DNA from 3 places in the Rossellomorea sp. ABR4_004 genome. Region 1 is predicted to be linked to each of the others. Evidence: riboswitches for the same ligand, from Rfam matches in the RefSeq annotation. Region 1 holds a riboswitch; each other region holds the start of a gene.
What was found. A riboswitch is a leader RNA that binds a small molecule or an ion and turns the genes downstream of it on or off. The one in region 1 is predicted to bind cyclic di-GMP.
Positions count from the first base shown of each region.

Region 1 (4,720 bases):
AACGATGAGATCATTCGCAGTGATCAATGGGTTACGGAATTGTCGGATCAGGATTTGGAATCGTTGTTGGTGTTGGAGTAGTTGCATGTGACCTCTTTCCTTGTGTGGGAAAGAGGTTTTTTGTATGAAATGGGCTGAGCTGGCGTTTAGATAGTCGCTATTGGGGTTATATTTAAGGAGTTAGGTTTGAATCCTTTTTTACAAATATAATTTTATAATTAATTATGTTTAACTAGCATGTTTCTTCTGTTGTCCCACTTTCCACAAAACTACTGACAAAATGTGAACAACTGGATTCTCCGTTCACCTCGGGCGAAGAGCCAATCAATCAAAAAAAACGCCGGTCTCCCATGAGGAAACCGACTCTATAAGAAGACAATAAGGGGAACGACTGCTTACTTGACTCACTGCTATACATGTATATTTCTAATGAGGTATGGAAGGGGCATGTTGCGGTGACCATTGGATTTTGAGACAGCTGCTTATAAGGTTGGTTGGATTGTTCGTATGGAAAGAATTCTGGGTGAGGTTGTTTTACTTATGACGAGGATTTCAAGACTGGATTGGGGTATTCGTACCCTTGCTCAAGGGCAGTCACCCGCTGAGATAAATAGAAATTTTCGACGTTCGCTCTTGCTACTTTTTTGATGAGGTCTTCTGTTAACTTCTCCATTCTGTCAATTCTTTGTTCCAGATCTTGCAGTGTCGCCACAACTCCATCTCCCTTTCAAAAAATATTAAAACGGTAATTCGATAGGCTCTTTCTTGCTTGGCTCGGGGGGTTCTGCGGTTTCCCTCCTGTTGTCCATAAATCGGACATTTTCAGCGACGACTTCGGTTACATACGTACGTTTTCCTTGATCGTTGTCAAAATAACGGGTTTGGATTCGGCCAGTCACGCCAATGACAGATCCTTTCCGGCAGTATTTCTCCGTGTTGTCTGCTGCCCTATTCCATATGGTGCAGAGCACGAAGTCTGTATCAACTTGACCTTGTTGATTCTTATAGTGCCTGTTCACGGCAATCGTTGCGTTTAGTACTGATTTCCCTTCCAATGTTTTTCTTGTTTCAGGATCCTTGGTCAGCCTTCCAACGAGGGTCACTTGGTTGATCAATTGAAATCTTTCCTCCTTTCACTTAAGGTGTTTTCATCTTACAATCTTCTATCGCATCTTGTAAAATCGTGAATTTCCGAAATTCGAGTCTAAAATGGCTTGAATTTCGGAAATTCCCCTAGGGAGATTTCCCGGTTTTCGATTAATATCAGGGTCAAAATCACAAAATTGCTTCTTTCGTCCTTTTTTTCATCAAGAAATTTGTTAGGGAAAACAATTCCTACTATGATATAATTTTATAAAACCTTTAAATGGGAGATGTTCGTTCATGAAAACCTTTAAAGTTATTTCACTGCAAGTAGTGGAGAACGATGAACTGCGTGACTTTGAGATTGTGGACGGTCTGATTATTAATAAAGAGGATGGGCAAAGTACGTGGCTAGTCGAAACGTACTTGTCGAATGAATATATCGAGTTCTTTCAAGAGGCTCAGCAACGCAAGGAAGATTTGGAAATACAAGTCGTGATTTCCAATAAGAGCAATGACCCGGCTGCTTTCATGACTACAATCCGGTGTATTAAAGAGATGGATGAGCATATCAGTATTATGTTTGAAGGGAAATTGAAAAAACAGAGGAATGAATATGCAGAATTACTCCTTGATGACTTGGTGCAAAAAGGGTATTCGGGCGATGAATTAATCCGCGAATTCCGTGAGAAAATGGTATCGAAGCCAAGGATTCCAGCAACGGCAAAACCGAGCGTTTAATTATGTGAAATTAGGTAATATCCGTATGATTCATTATGATATAATTGAACTTAATATTGTGACTTCTTATATGAAGTTCTTAGGTAGGTGTTCTCTGTGATTGGAGAAAGAGTAAAGAAATACAGACAAGAAAAACGCATGTCCATGACAGAACTTGCTGATAAAGCCGGTGTTGCAAAGTCATATTTGAGTTCAATAGAGCGTAACCTTCAACAAAACCCTTCCATTCAATTTCTTGAAAAAGTTTCAGCTGCTTTAGGGATTCCGATGGATGCTCTTTTACACGATCAACCGGAAGATCAAAATATCGATCATGAATGGCTTAAGATTGCAGAAGAAGCCATGGATTCTGGAATTACCAAGGAGCAGTTCAGGGAATTCATTGAGTTTAATAAGTGGAAATTAGGTAATAAATAAAGTCTTGCGAGGGATTCGCAAGACTTTATTTATATTAAATCACTTTGTACTCGGCTTTCACTTCCTGGGACTGGTTTTGAAGAAATTCCCTGATTTCTGATTTAGAAATTCCGGCGTCTAAGGCTTGTTTAATTAGTTCCATCCATTCAAGATCAAGTTCACGATTTGTCAATATAAATACCCTCCCAAAATACATGTATGTATTCCAGGCAATCCAGCCATCATAGTTCTCAAATAACCACACCTTCTTCATCTATTTTCTGTTCATTATATTCAAGATGTTTATGAAGATGATTATGAAGATATGCCTAATTTCCCACCTTAGATCTGTGACTTTGCGTCCTTATTTTTCAATAAGTTTGCCTTTATCTGACTCTTCCCTTCGAACTAATTCGATTATACTAATAAACTGTCCGAGCGTTTGTTGTTTTTTGTCAATTCAGTTAATTTAATTTACACTTTTTTCCTACACATTCAACTATAATCTGACATTTACAAAAATATAACTATGTTTCGATTAATATATCGTGTAAGAGCATGATGAGTTTTGTCGAAAAACTACGAATTCATGCTATTTTTATAGGCCTCTAACTTACTTCTAAGAGGGAGGACTTTCTTATTAATATTTTGGTAATTACTAGAATCATAGAATGGCTGATCGGTTAAGTCAAATTTACAGGTGGGACAAACCCATTCACCCGTTTCAGTACTACTATAGGATGGTCTTGTACATCGTCTGCATATTTTTTTGTACATAAGGTCACCTCTTCATTCAGGTTATATTTCTCTTTTCTTTGATAAACGTTTATTTACATATATTATTGTCAATCCCGCTGTAGTTAATATAAAACCAACCGTTAATAGCAGGTAAAGGTTGGTTGCAGTGTTAGGGAGTTTGGGGCCTTGTGATGCTACAGGTGATTGGGTTTCATTTGTTCCCGGGTTTACCGGGGTCGGTTTAACATTACTGTCTGGTTGCTTTACCGGATCATTCGAATCCTCTGGAGGAGTATTCGTTGTAGTTTCAGATGCTACAATCACAATTTCAAAATATGCTGATGTTTGCTGAAATTCATTCCCTAATTCATATGGCATTTCAACCCTGAAAAATAAACTGTCATTTACACCTTTTTTTAATGGCTTTGGTTTAAACCCATTGAAATTCTTTAATTTATCATCAAAGATTAATATGGACTTATCCCCTTCATACACCTTCAAATCCAATTCGTTAAATAGTTTCCTGTCAGATTGTTTATTGTCAACGCGAATGGAGTAGTTAAAATCTTTCTCCCCGCCATTTTTAACCCTCAATTCCCTCTCAGCCCAATCACCCGGCTTCATGTTTGAAATATTAAATAAGAACTTTTCGTTAGGTATTAATATGATATCTACTTCATTTGCATACGTTTTATGATTCATTATTCCAGAGATAAAAAATAGGATTAATAACATTACGCCGATTCTCTTTTGATTCATTTATTTCATCTCCTAGAATCTTTGATTTGTTCTTTTTTAAGAACACCTTAACTAATTATAAGATCTCACTGATGAAAAGAAAATCTTCAATAATATTGAAATACCCGTCAAACAATGTGGATATCGATACTATCCTCTTTATTCCTTTAAAATTCACTTTATTTCGTACTTTATAAAATATAAATTGTTCTATATAATGAATAAAATGAATTGTGAAGGAGTTATCGACATGGTAGGTGATAAGATTAAAGATCTTCGTGAACAAAAAGGTTTAACCATAAACGAGCTTGCTCACCATTCAAATGTTTCTAAATCATATATAAGTTCTATCGAAAGAGGTATCCAAAAGAATCCTTCCATTAAAATTCTAAAAAAAATAGCTCTTACTTTAGATACTTCTTTAGAAAATATTCTTTCGTCTGATAAGAATAAGGTCTTTTTAGATGAGGAGTGGGTTGAACCACTAGAGAAAGCCATTCACCAGGGCTTAACAAAAGAGGAATTTCACGATTTTCTTTCTTTTTTTCAGTATAAAAGGAGGAAACATCATGAGTAGGAAGGTTTTTCTGATTTTTGGGATTTTCATTTTATTAAGTGGACTATCTTTTATCCTATATTCATTCCTCCAGATGAAACATAACGAAGAAGCAGAAAATGAAGCTCTGGAAATAGCAAAAGCAAGTATTATGGAAAATCCTTCAGTATATAAGGGGTCAGAACCAATTACCTCCTCTCCAATCTCAATCGATTACCATTTTGAGAAAGGCGATGTCATTGGGGTTTTACATATTCCAAGACTGGAAAGGGATGTAGCAATCGTTGAAGGAACAGATGGGGAGGAACTAAAGAAAGGGGTAGGACATTATTCATCAACATCACTACCGGAACAGAAGGATCAAATTTTCTTGGCCGGTCACAGGGATACAGTATTTAGAAACATTGGTGAACTCCAGCATGGAGATATCCTTTCCATCATTATGCCCACCGGAACTTTCTCCTATGA
Region 1 is NZ_JBSWVM010000001.1:2,129,232-2,133,951, forward strand. It holds gene ACXAF2_RS10730 (DEAD/DEAH box helicase) at 1-81, shown strand, start outside; gene ACXAF2_RS10735 (hypothetical protein) at 539-712, opposite strand; gene ACXAF2_RS10740 (single-stranded DNA-binding protein) at 738-1,115, opposite strand; gene ACXAF2_RS10745 (YwpF-like family protein) at 1,384-1,824, shown strand; gene ACXAF2_RS10750 (helix-turn-helix domain-containing protein) at 1,921-2,241, shown strand; gene ACXAF2_RS10755 (anti-repressor SinI family protein) at 2,276-2,413, opposite strand; cyclic di-GMP riboswitch class I at 2,447-2,615, opposite strand; gene ACXAF2_RS10760 (LPXTG cell wall anchor domain-containing protein) at 3,019-3,717, opposite strand; gene ACXAF2_RS10765 (helix-turn-helix domain-containing protein) at 3,947-4,273, shown strand; gene ACXAF2_RS10770 (class D sortase) at 4,266-4,720, shown strand, end outside.

Region 2 (4,720 bases), on a different contig from region 1:
AACGGCGATTTTACCTCATGGGGGCAATCTGTTCCGCGAGAAAGTAAGCGCGGGCTGCTATGTGATCAATGGCTTTGGAAAAACAGTCGGGACGATTCAAATGGAGGAGCTTGGTGTCCTTGAAAGTCCCATTCTCTTAACGAATACTCTGTCCGTTGGGGATGTGTTAAAAGGGACGGTTCAATATATGCTGGACGAAACACCTGAAATCGGAGACACAACCGGGACAGTAAATGTCGTTGTGGGAGAATGCAATGATGGGTTCTTGAATGATATCCGCGGTCTTCATGTAAAGCCTGAAGATGCCCGGGAAGCCATTATTCAGGCACAATCCGGACCAGTTGAAGAAGGCTGTGTAGGAGCGGGAACGGGAATGCTTTGTTTAGGGTATAAAGGTGGTATTGGGACGAGTTCAAGGGAGTATGCCTTTGGAGATGAGAAGTATACGGTGGGAGCCCTCGTATTAACGAATTTCGGTCAGAGGAAAGATCTAAGGCTTCCCACTCTTGACTCCGGGGAGGATGAACATACACCGGATGGGTCAATCATGATCATCCTGGCGACGGATGCACCTCTAAATGAAAGGCAGCTTAAACGATTGGCGAAACGAGCTTCTTTCGGCCTTTCAAGAACGGGCTCATATGCAGCCCATGGGAGTGGTGATGTTGTTCTGGCATTTTCTACTGCACACCGCATCCCACATCAGCCTTCCAATGAAAACACGATTCACTACAGTTTCATTAAAGAAGACGGACCGATCATCTCTACACTATTTGAAATGACAGTCGATAGCGTAGAAGAAGCCATATGGAACTCTCTCTGTAAAGCGGAAACCACAACGGGCAGGAATGGACGGAAAATCGAAGCGATACCACTAGAGGTGCTAAGGGCTGGACTGTTGAAATAAGATAAAAATCTTTATACGTTACCTATTTTCTTTTATTTAACGATTAATTTAATAGGGTATACCATATATGTACGAATTATTTGGTTGAAGGAAGTGAAAGTCATGAATTATACCCCAATGCCTCTTTCGTTTTACCGACAGCCCACTTTGGCACTTGCAAAGTCTTTGTTGGGCTGTGTGTTAGCGAAAGAGACGGAGGAGGGCACAGCTTCAGGATATATTGTGGAAACGGAAGCGTATTTAGGACCAGCGGATCGGGCGGCACACAGCTATGGAAATAGACGGACGAAGCGGACGGAAGTCATGTTTCATGAAGCCGGCAGTATCTATACATATGTTATGCATACTCACTGCCTGGTCAATGTAGTGAGCGGGGAAAAAGAAAAACCCGAAGCGATTCTCATTAGAGCGGTCGAACCCCTTGAGGGCTTGGAGCTGATGGAAAGAAGACGATCGGGTCAGGTGAAAAAGAATTGGACAAATGGGCCGGGAAAGCTGACAAAAGCGTTAGGCATAACCATGGAGGATTACGGGGGAAGCTTCCTGGAAACCCCTCTCATTATTTCAAAGGGATACCGGCCTGAAGACATTGTGGAAGGAAAACGAATCGGGATTGATAACACGGGAGAAGCAAGGGATTATCCGTGGAGGTTCTGGGTAAAGGACAATCCTTATGTATCAAGATAATTATTTTTGGGAATTTTCTAATAATCAATTAAAAAATAACCCATAAGTACTAGGTTTGTGGTATATTTTTCTTATAAGATAAAATCATATACTGACAATTCGAATGGGAGCTTTGAACCTAAATGATAGATGGGCGCTTACACTTAGGGGAGCTAGTAGCGCAACCGGCCACATACGAACGTAGGAATACGTTTTTGTGTGGTCTTTTTTATAAACTATAGAGAGTATAGGGGTCCTATGAACATCTTTACTATTTTTCAAAACGACTATATTTATCATGATTTTCAGCCCTTATATAAAATGGGCGAGCATCAAACCCTCTATGCATATGAGGGCCTGTTACGAAACAAGTATAACGAAAATCCCGAAAATGTTTTTCAGTCTGCCATGAAAGCGAATATCTTATATAAGCTTGATACATTATCCATTTCAAAAGCTCTTGAAAGCTTTTCAGAGAATGGACTGAAGAACTGTAAGTTATTTCTTAATATTTATATCACGACGATTCTTCATCCAAGCTTTCATACCTATTTTTATGACCTCATGAAGCAGCATCCCGCCATATTGGGGCGTCTAGTGCTGGAGATAAATGAGTCGAGTGCTGAAGAACTCTGGCAGAATCCATTACTGAAAGAGTCACTCAAAGAACTTAAGCAATATGGAGTTTGGTATGCAATTGATGACTTTGGACAGGGGACATCCTCCATCAAGAAATCCATTGAATATGAACCTGAAATCATTAAACTGGATCGCTATTTTGCTTTGAATCTGGCACAAGATGATAAGAAACAACGATTCCTTTCCTTTTTTAATCAATTCTACGGTAAGGATACGTTAATTGTGTTAGAAGGCATTGAAACCAAACAGGATATGCAAGTGGCAAAGGACATTGGGATTACAATAGGACAAGGCTTTTACTTGGGAAAGCCGAGTCGATTATTAGCGTAAATGAGAAGGTGACTCTGGAGGGTTGGAGTCACCTTTTTCGTATATATCTGCCGTCGTGTTATCTGAATTAAAATAAAATTGAAAATATTTAACATATCCATTAAACTGAGGAAAAAGAGAAAAAAGGGGATCAGGGTATGAGGATTCTAACATTTCCGCTGAAATTTATGTTCTATTATATTCTCGGATTGATCGGTATTTTAGCGGTGAGTATTGCTCCTGAAGTATTTAGGGAGAGGGGCCTGTATAATTTTGTCGGATTCTTTGAAGAGTTTGTTAAGTTTGTTTTTGTATTTATGGACGGTGAAAATTGGAGTTATTCATATAAAGGAATCACCGTCGATTTTTTGGACATGCTTTGGGGGCCTTATCTGTATTCTTTACAGATTATCGGGGGAGCATTGGGTTTAGGTCTGGGAACAGCATTCGTCCTTACCATCTTCACAGTGTTTTTGCCCCGATGGGTTACGTCTTTTCTAAAGAAAGTATTAAACCTCTTTGAAACTGTGCCTGACTTAATGTTTGCGTTTATGCTTCAGCTTTTGATTGTATATATCTTTAAACATTTTGGCTTTGAACTAATGAGTTTTACTGAGTTAGGGGAAGAAAAGATCTTTCTTGCTCCTATCATCACACTGTCGATTATACCCATGATCTCTTTCTTTCGTATTCTCCTTTTTATTACGGAAGAAGAAATGCTAAAGCCACATGTAGAGTTTGCCCAAAGTAAAGGAATGTCAAAAGGGAGGATCCTTTTTGCTCACATACTGAAAAATATTTCTCCCAGCTTGTTTTATCATGGAAAGCTGATCATATGGGGAATGCTATCTAGTTTATTCATCATCGAAACGATTTTCAATATGAGAGGAATAACGTATTACATCGTACAAGATTTCAGACCTATGGTCATAGCCATCTCACTGATTATGATTTACACACCTTTTTTCGTTGTGTATCAAGGCGTGTATCTATGGATTAATCGTGAGGGAAGCGTGGATCATACCAAATATAAAAGGGATAAAACGAAGTGGAATGAATGGAAGATCTGGGGCTGGCTATCAACTATTAGACGGCTTTGGTGGCAGCATATGCATAATGGGAAGTTTGCTATCGGGTTTAGTGTCATCTTCCTCCTGATTGCTGTCAGTTTCCTTTATCCAATGGTGAAAGAAGACCCGATTAATCAGATTCAGTTTATGAAAAACGATGAGGGACGTATCATCAGTGCCCCTCCACATAAGCCATTTGGAGAGATGGTACTGGGGTCGGATTTCTTCGGGTATAGCATCCTCGACCAACTGATTGTCGGGGCAAAGTATACCCTCCTCTTTGCGCTGGTTGTCGCATCTCTAAGGGTGATAGGTGGATTCTATCTTGGCATAGCCTATCATTTTCATCTGAAAGAAACTAGGAAGAATTGGCTTGATCGGATGGTGGATTCCATTCATTTCTTGCCTCTAAGTCTCATTGCGTATCTTCTATTAAGACCTGTACTTTGGGGATTACCCGTTTTAGGATGGGATCACTCCATCTTTGAAAGACTTGTTTTTGAAGCTGTCGTCTTGACGATTCTTGTGCTGCCGTTAACGACGGTTTTAATAGGGAATGAACTGAAGTTACTAGGTAAACAGGATTTTGTTCTGTCGGCGAAGCTCTTAGGGGGAAGTAATCGTCACTTGCTGTGGACGCATCTATTCCCTCATTTGGCACCAAGATTATTCATTATATGGGGGCAGCAATTTATCCAAACTCTTCTCATTCTTGTCCATCTGGGATTATTTCATTTGTTCTTGGGCGGAACGATCATCACAGGAGGCCTGGTACCCGATCCTCCGAAATCAGGAACATTTGAATGGTCCGGTCTGATCAGTTCCACTAAAGATTCCCTAATGACCGGAAAGTACTGGATTGTCATTGCTCCGTTAGCAGCCTTTATGATTGCCATCATCGCCATGCAGTTGATTGTGCAAGGTGTGAAGGAAATTCAGCAAACAAAGGTAGGGGTACTGGTGAACAACACTCCAATTAAGAATAAACATAAGCTGGTCAAGGAGAAAACCTACCGCCCAGTGACGGAAGATTTTCATTTGGTTCGACAACAATCCTTTAAGGGATAGAGGGGGAGATTGAGAGTGAGTAGAAAGAGTCCTAAATTGCCACTAACCGACGAGGAAAGAT
Region 2 is NZ_JBSWVM010000012.1:14,708-19,427, forward strand. It holds gene ACXAF2_RS23375 (DmpA family aminopeptidase) at 1-907, shown strand, start outside; gene ACXAF2_RS23380 (DNA-3-methyladenine glycosylase) at 1,010-1,594, shown strand; cyclic di-GMP riboswitch class II at 1,693-1,773, shown strand; gene ACXAF2_RS23385 (EAL domain-containing protein) at 1,832-2,542, shown strand; gene ACXAF2_RS23390 (ABC transporter permease subunit) at 2,680-4,659, shown strand; gene ACXAF2_RS23395 (helix-hairpin-helix domain-containing protein) at 4,675-4,720, shown strand, end outside.
Region 2: linked by a shared signal. The riboswitch ahead of ACXAF2_RS23385 (EAL domain-containing protein) and the one ahead of ACXAF2_RS10755 (anti-repressor SinI family protein) in region 1 are both predicted to bind cyclic di-GMP.

Region 3 (4,720 bases), 350 kb from region 1:
AAAGAAAAAGACAAGGATCAATAGATTCAATAGTACTTGAATACCAGCTAGAAGATAGTTGTGATGAAGCATATGAAAGACAGCTTCAAATACAAGAACCGTGACCATCCATGAAATGATGAGAGTAGACGGATGATCTACTTTTTTAACAAATATGTACGTTAGAGCCCCTATCATTCCTAACCAGTACCCAATGATTCCTCCGTGAAAATAGAGGATCGTCAAAGGATGTTCCATAACCGTTTGAAAATCAACCACAATCACACTAAGCTTCCAGAAGAGTAAAAAAGTAAAAATACAATTCGAATACCAGTCGCTCGCCTTTCTATTCCAGAAGTACAGAAGCAAGAAAGTGAGTATGAACGAAGCGATAATAGCTGCCCATGAAGCCGGAAATGTGAAGGAGCCTATCGTATACCATTGTTCAGTCATAGGCATTCCCCTCCCTTCAGATACTTTCTGGCTTATCTATTACTCTTTCTGACGACAATATAGTAAACCGATGGATGCAAGTGACCTACTGTTGTATGGAATCCGGATGAATTGAGTTGTCGATCGAGTTCCTCGGAAGAAATCCGATGATCTAAAGGCGGTCCCATTTCTGATTCTACCTTCTCCCAATCCAGAATCAGCCAAATTCCATTTTCCTTCAGCATATCGTGTAAATCTTGAAATACTTTGATCAAGTCGGGAACTTCGTGTAAAACGAATCCGGATACGATTTTATCCAAAGTACCTTTGTTGAAGCTGAGGTATTCAAGGGATGATTTCTCATAAATGATATTATCTACATTCTCTTCAGTGGCACGGTGTTTCAGATACTCCAGCATTTCCTGTTGCAGATCTACCGCCTGGACCTTTGTTTCAACCATTTTTGCAATTGGAAGGGTCAGGTAGCCATTGCCACAACCTAAATCGGCGACGATATCATCTTTATTGAGTTTGAGAAGTTCGAGTACTTTGTCCACCGGTACGAGCTCTTGACGTTTGGGATCGAGGAGCTTTGAAGCTTTGTGATGTTCATATAAATCTCCGGTCATCGGGATTCCTCCGTTCAGTGATAATACCCTATTATGTATTAGTATCTTAAATTTTATATTTACAAGCAAGTTATTTACTCATAGTGTATCCTATAGAAGAATTATTACAGATAGTCCGGGGGAACTGTGTGTCGAAATTATGAATATTAAAAGGACCCTCCATAACGGGAGAGTCCTTTGTTCCTTCATTCGGGGCTTTTGTATAAGTTTTTTCTATGGTGAACCCCCTTGTTCATTGATATCCGTATTCTCATCGAGAATCCATTATAACGTAATGATTCCGATTTAAACTCTATACTTCACCTTTTTATTTAGTATAAGCATGATCCATGGAAAAGAAGAAGTAGCTTGTATTTATTGCTTCTGATCCTTTCATCGACCGTATGGTGTCTGTATAATCAATCCAGGTAGCATGCTTCAGCTTCTGATCCAATTTCGTATTAATCTCTTTCTCAATGTCCCTCATCCGTTTCATCAACTCTCCAAAGGTCATGTTAAAATGAGAGGCTGCCTGCTGATGAGGAGCATGCTTCACAAGTAATGCCATGTATTCCTCTGAAGTCTCCGACCGGCTCGCCAATTCATCTTCAAGACCGACCACATATTGATAGATGTTCCGTTTTTCCTTTGGCAAGCCTTCAACAATATCCCTTGCGACAATTTCCATTAAGTGTTCGTTCATCATAGTCACCTCGGCATGGGTCTATACCATAACATATTCTTTCTGACAGCCACACATGCACTAATTCATGTTGTATTTTTTCAAGAAGCGTTCTGCACGGCCTCCACGATCTGAGAACTTCTGTCGCCCTGTATAAAAAGGATGCGTGTCTGAACTTACTTCCACTTTTAATAAGGGATAAGTGTTCCCGTCTTCCCACTCAATCGTTTCATTAGAACTTTTAGTAGATCCCGTTAAAAAGGAAAAACCGCTGTTCGTGTCCATAAATACCACCTGTTGATACTCTGGATGAAGTTCTTTTTTCATTCTTATTCCTCCTTATAGTTTCGTGGATTACCAGCTTGATTTCTTGACACCTGGTATTTGCCCTTTATGAGCAAACTCCCTAAAAGCAATACGGGACATTTTAAATTTGCGGAGATACCCCCTCGGTCTCCCTGTCACTTCACACCGACTGTTTAATCGTGTCGGTGAGGAATCCCTCGGCAGCTTTCTTAACGCTTCATAATCACCTTTTTCTTTTAACTCCCTGCGCAAATCTGCATATTTCTGAACAAGCTCCTGACGCTTCTTCTCTTTTACTACCTTTGATTTCTTCGCCAAAGTGATTCACTCCTTTTTCATTAATCGTAATGATTACGTTTTAAAACAACATATCGTTATTAAAACACACTCTATTTCATTTTGCAATGATATTTGCCTAAAACCTATAGAAGAGAACTCCCCGACTTACGCACTAATGAAAACATAGATAAAACCGAATGCCATTTAAGACCGGCATTCGGCTTTTATGTATTCTTATGCTGCTTTCAGTCCTTCTAAAATTAGCATAAAGTATTTAACTGTATCTCCCCTGCGGCGATTGATAATATCAATATCATCCAGAATCCTCTTAACTTCTTCAGCACCCAGACTCTGGATAAGCATTTCACTTATTTCTTCCGCTGAAAGTTCCCCAACATACGTATACTTTAATGCGGTACGGTTTCTCCTGCAAAAACTTCTTAATTCCCTTTTTAATTCAGTCAATTCCAACATCATCATCCTTACTACAGATTCAAATCCTACTATACTGGACGTATAGATTAAAAAACCCCACCAAAATGGCAGGTAAAATGATACTAATAAAACGTCCTAATTAGTATTCATTGTAATCCATTGTTTTCGGTAACCCGGCGATCATTATTTTCTTATAAAAAATAGAAGACCCGTGGTTTTGCGTCCTAATCTTTCAATTAGTTTGCCTTTTCGAAGGACTATACAAATCATTTGTTTTAATATTTAGGTAATATAGTTGTCATTATACTAGAAGAAAAAAGATAAGAAAACAGGCAGGAGAATAATATTCCATTCCATTTCCTTACATTTTAATGTAATGCAGATCAAATATATGATATCCAATAAAAGAAACCCCGCAGATGGCGGGGTTTTCTAATTAAAAGTTAATATATTGACGTGGGTTTACAGCATTTGATTTAGACGCATTCCAAGAACCTGCATGAAGTTCAAAGTGTAAATGCTGTCCGAAAGAATATCCTGTATTACCCATGTAACCGATTCTGTCACCTTTGTTCACTGCTTGTCCCTGGCTTACAGATGAAGAAGACATGTGGGCATAAACGGTTGTGAACGTTTGACCATTGATTGAGTGAGTGATGTAAACGACATTTCCATAGCTTGAGCTATACTGACTTTTGATGACATATCCATCAGCTGCTGCTGAGATCGGAACACTGCCTCTTGCCGCAATATCCGTACCATAGTGGAACCGTTTCTTACCGTTTAATACATCCCAGCCGAAGTTCGTTGTAATCGTTCCAGAAGCTGGAGATGTCCAGGCACCGGCACTTACTGGTGCACTTGGAGCTGTTTCAGCGGGTGTTGAAGAAGAACCGCCACTGCTGCTTGTTGTTGCTTGTTGTTGTGCTGCTGCACGTTCTGCCGCTTCAGCTTCCGCTTGACGCTTACGTTCGATTTCACGCTGGCGTGCAAGTTCAGCTAAACGTGCTTGTTCAGCCTGGATTTCACCTTCAAGTTGGTGTTCCATTTTAGCAAGCTCATCCGATTCTTGTTGAAGGTCTTTTTTCTCAACTTCCAAAGAAGCCTGCTGCGCTTCTAATTGCTTGAATAAATCCGCTTTTTTAGCTTTTTGACTATCAAGATCTTTTTTCAGAGACTCCAGGCTTGCTTTAGTAGATTGTAAATCTGCAAGCTTGCCTTCTACTTCTTCTTGTTTCTTTTCTAATTCTGCCTGATCACGTTTTTGTTCGTCCATGATCTTCTTATCTGCACTTACGATGGTATTAACTGCTGTTACACGGTTGATGAAGTCACCGAAGCTGTCCGCACCAAGTAGTACATCAAGATAATTTGCAGAGCCGCCTTTTTCCTGGATCGCACGGGCACGTTCTTTTAAAAGTTCGTTACGTTCTTCAATCTTTTGCTTTAGAACTTCAATCTCTTCTTTAAGTTTATTGATTTCTGCTGTTGTTTCATCAATCTCTTTTGTTTTCTCAGCAATCTTTGTTTCAGTATCTTTTAATTTTGTACTGATTTCAGCAATTTGTGATTGGATTTCTTGTTGTTTATTGATATTTTGATTAATTTGAGATTTTTTCTCATCAATCTTGCCGTTGATTTCCTCTTTTTTGGAAGAAATGCCTTCTTGTTGCTTTTGTAATTCCTCCACAGAATGGGAATGAGCGTTAGCAGTTGTCCCTAACGTTGGTAGACTTCCGATTGTTAATGCTGCTGCAATTGATAATGATACGAAATACTTCTTGTTCAAGCGGCATGCTCCTTTCAGCTTCTATCAACCTATCAAATTTTACACTTTTAAGAATTTACGTACAGACATAAAGCTTCCCCAAGCCCCGATCAGGCAACCCATTAATAGAATTAATCCGTTTACTTGATAGATAAAGGGGGTAAAATCTAATATCTGAATAAAATGATTTTGTAGTTTTGGTTTAATAAATTCATAAGCATAGTAGTAACC
Region 3 is NZ_JBSWVM010000001.1:1,781,562-1,786,281, forward strand. It holds gene ACXAF2_RS09175 (hypothetical protein) at 1-432, opposite strand, end outside; gene ACXAF2_RS09180 (class I SAM-dependent methyltransferase) at 465-1,040, opposite strand; gene ACXAF2_RS09185 (hypothetical protein) at 1,348-1,722, opposite strand; gene ACXAF2_RS09190 (type B 50S ribosomal protein L31) at 1,783-2,028, opposite strand; gene rpsN (30S ribosomal protein S14) at 2,056-2,325, opposite strand; gene ACXAF2_RS09200 (hypothetical protein) at 2,521-2,757, opposite strand; cyclic di-GMP riboswitch class I at 2,886-2,977, opposite strand; gene ACXAF2_RS09205 (murein hydrolase activator EnvC family protein) at 3,158-4,510, opposite strand; gene ftsX (permease-like cell division protein FtsX) at 4,550-4,720, opposite strand, start outside.
Region 3: linked by a shared signal. The riboswitch ahead of ACXAF2_RS09200 (hypothetical protein) and the one ahead of ACXAF2_RS10755 (anti-repressor SinI family protein) in region 1 are both predicted to bind cyclic di-GMP.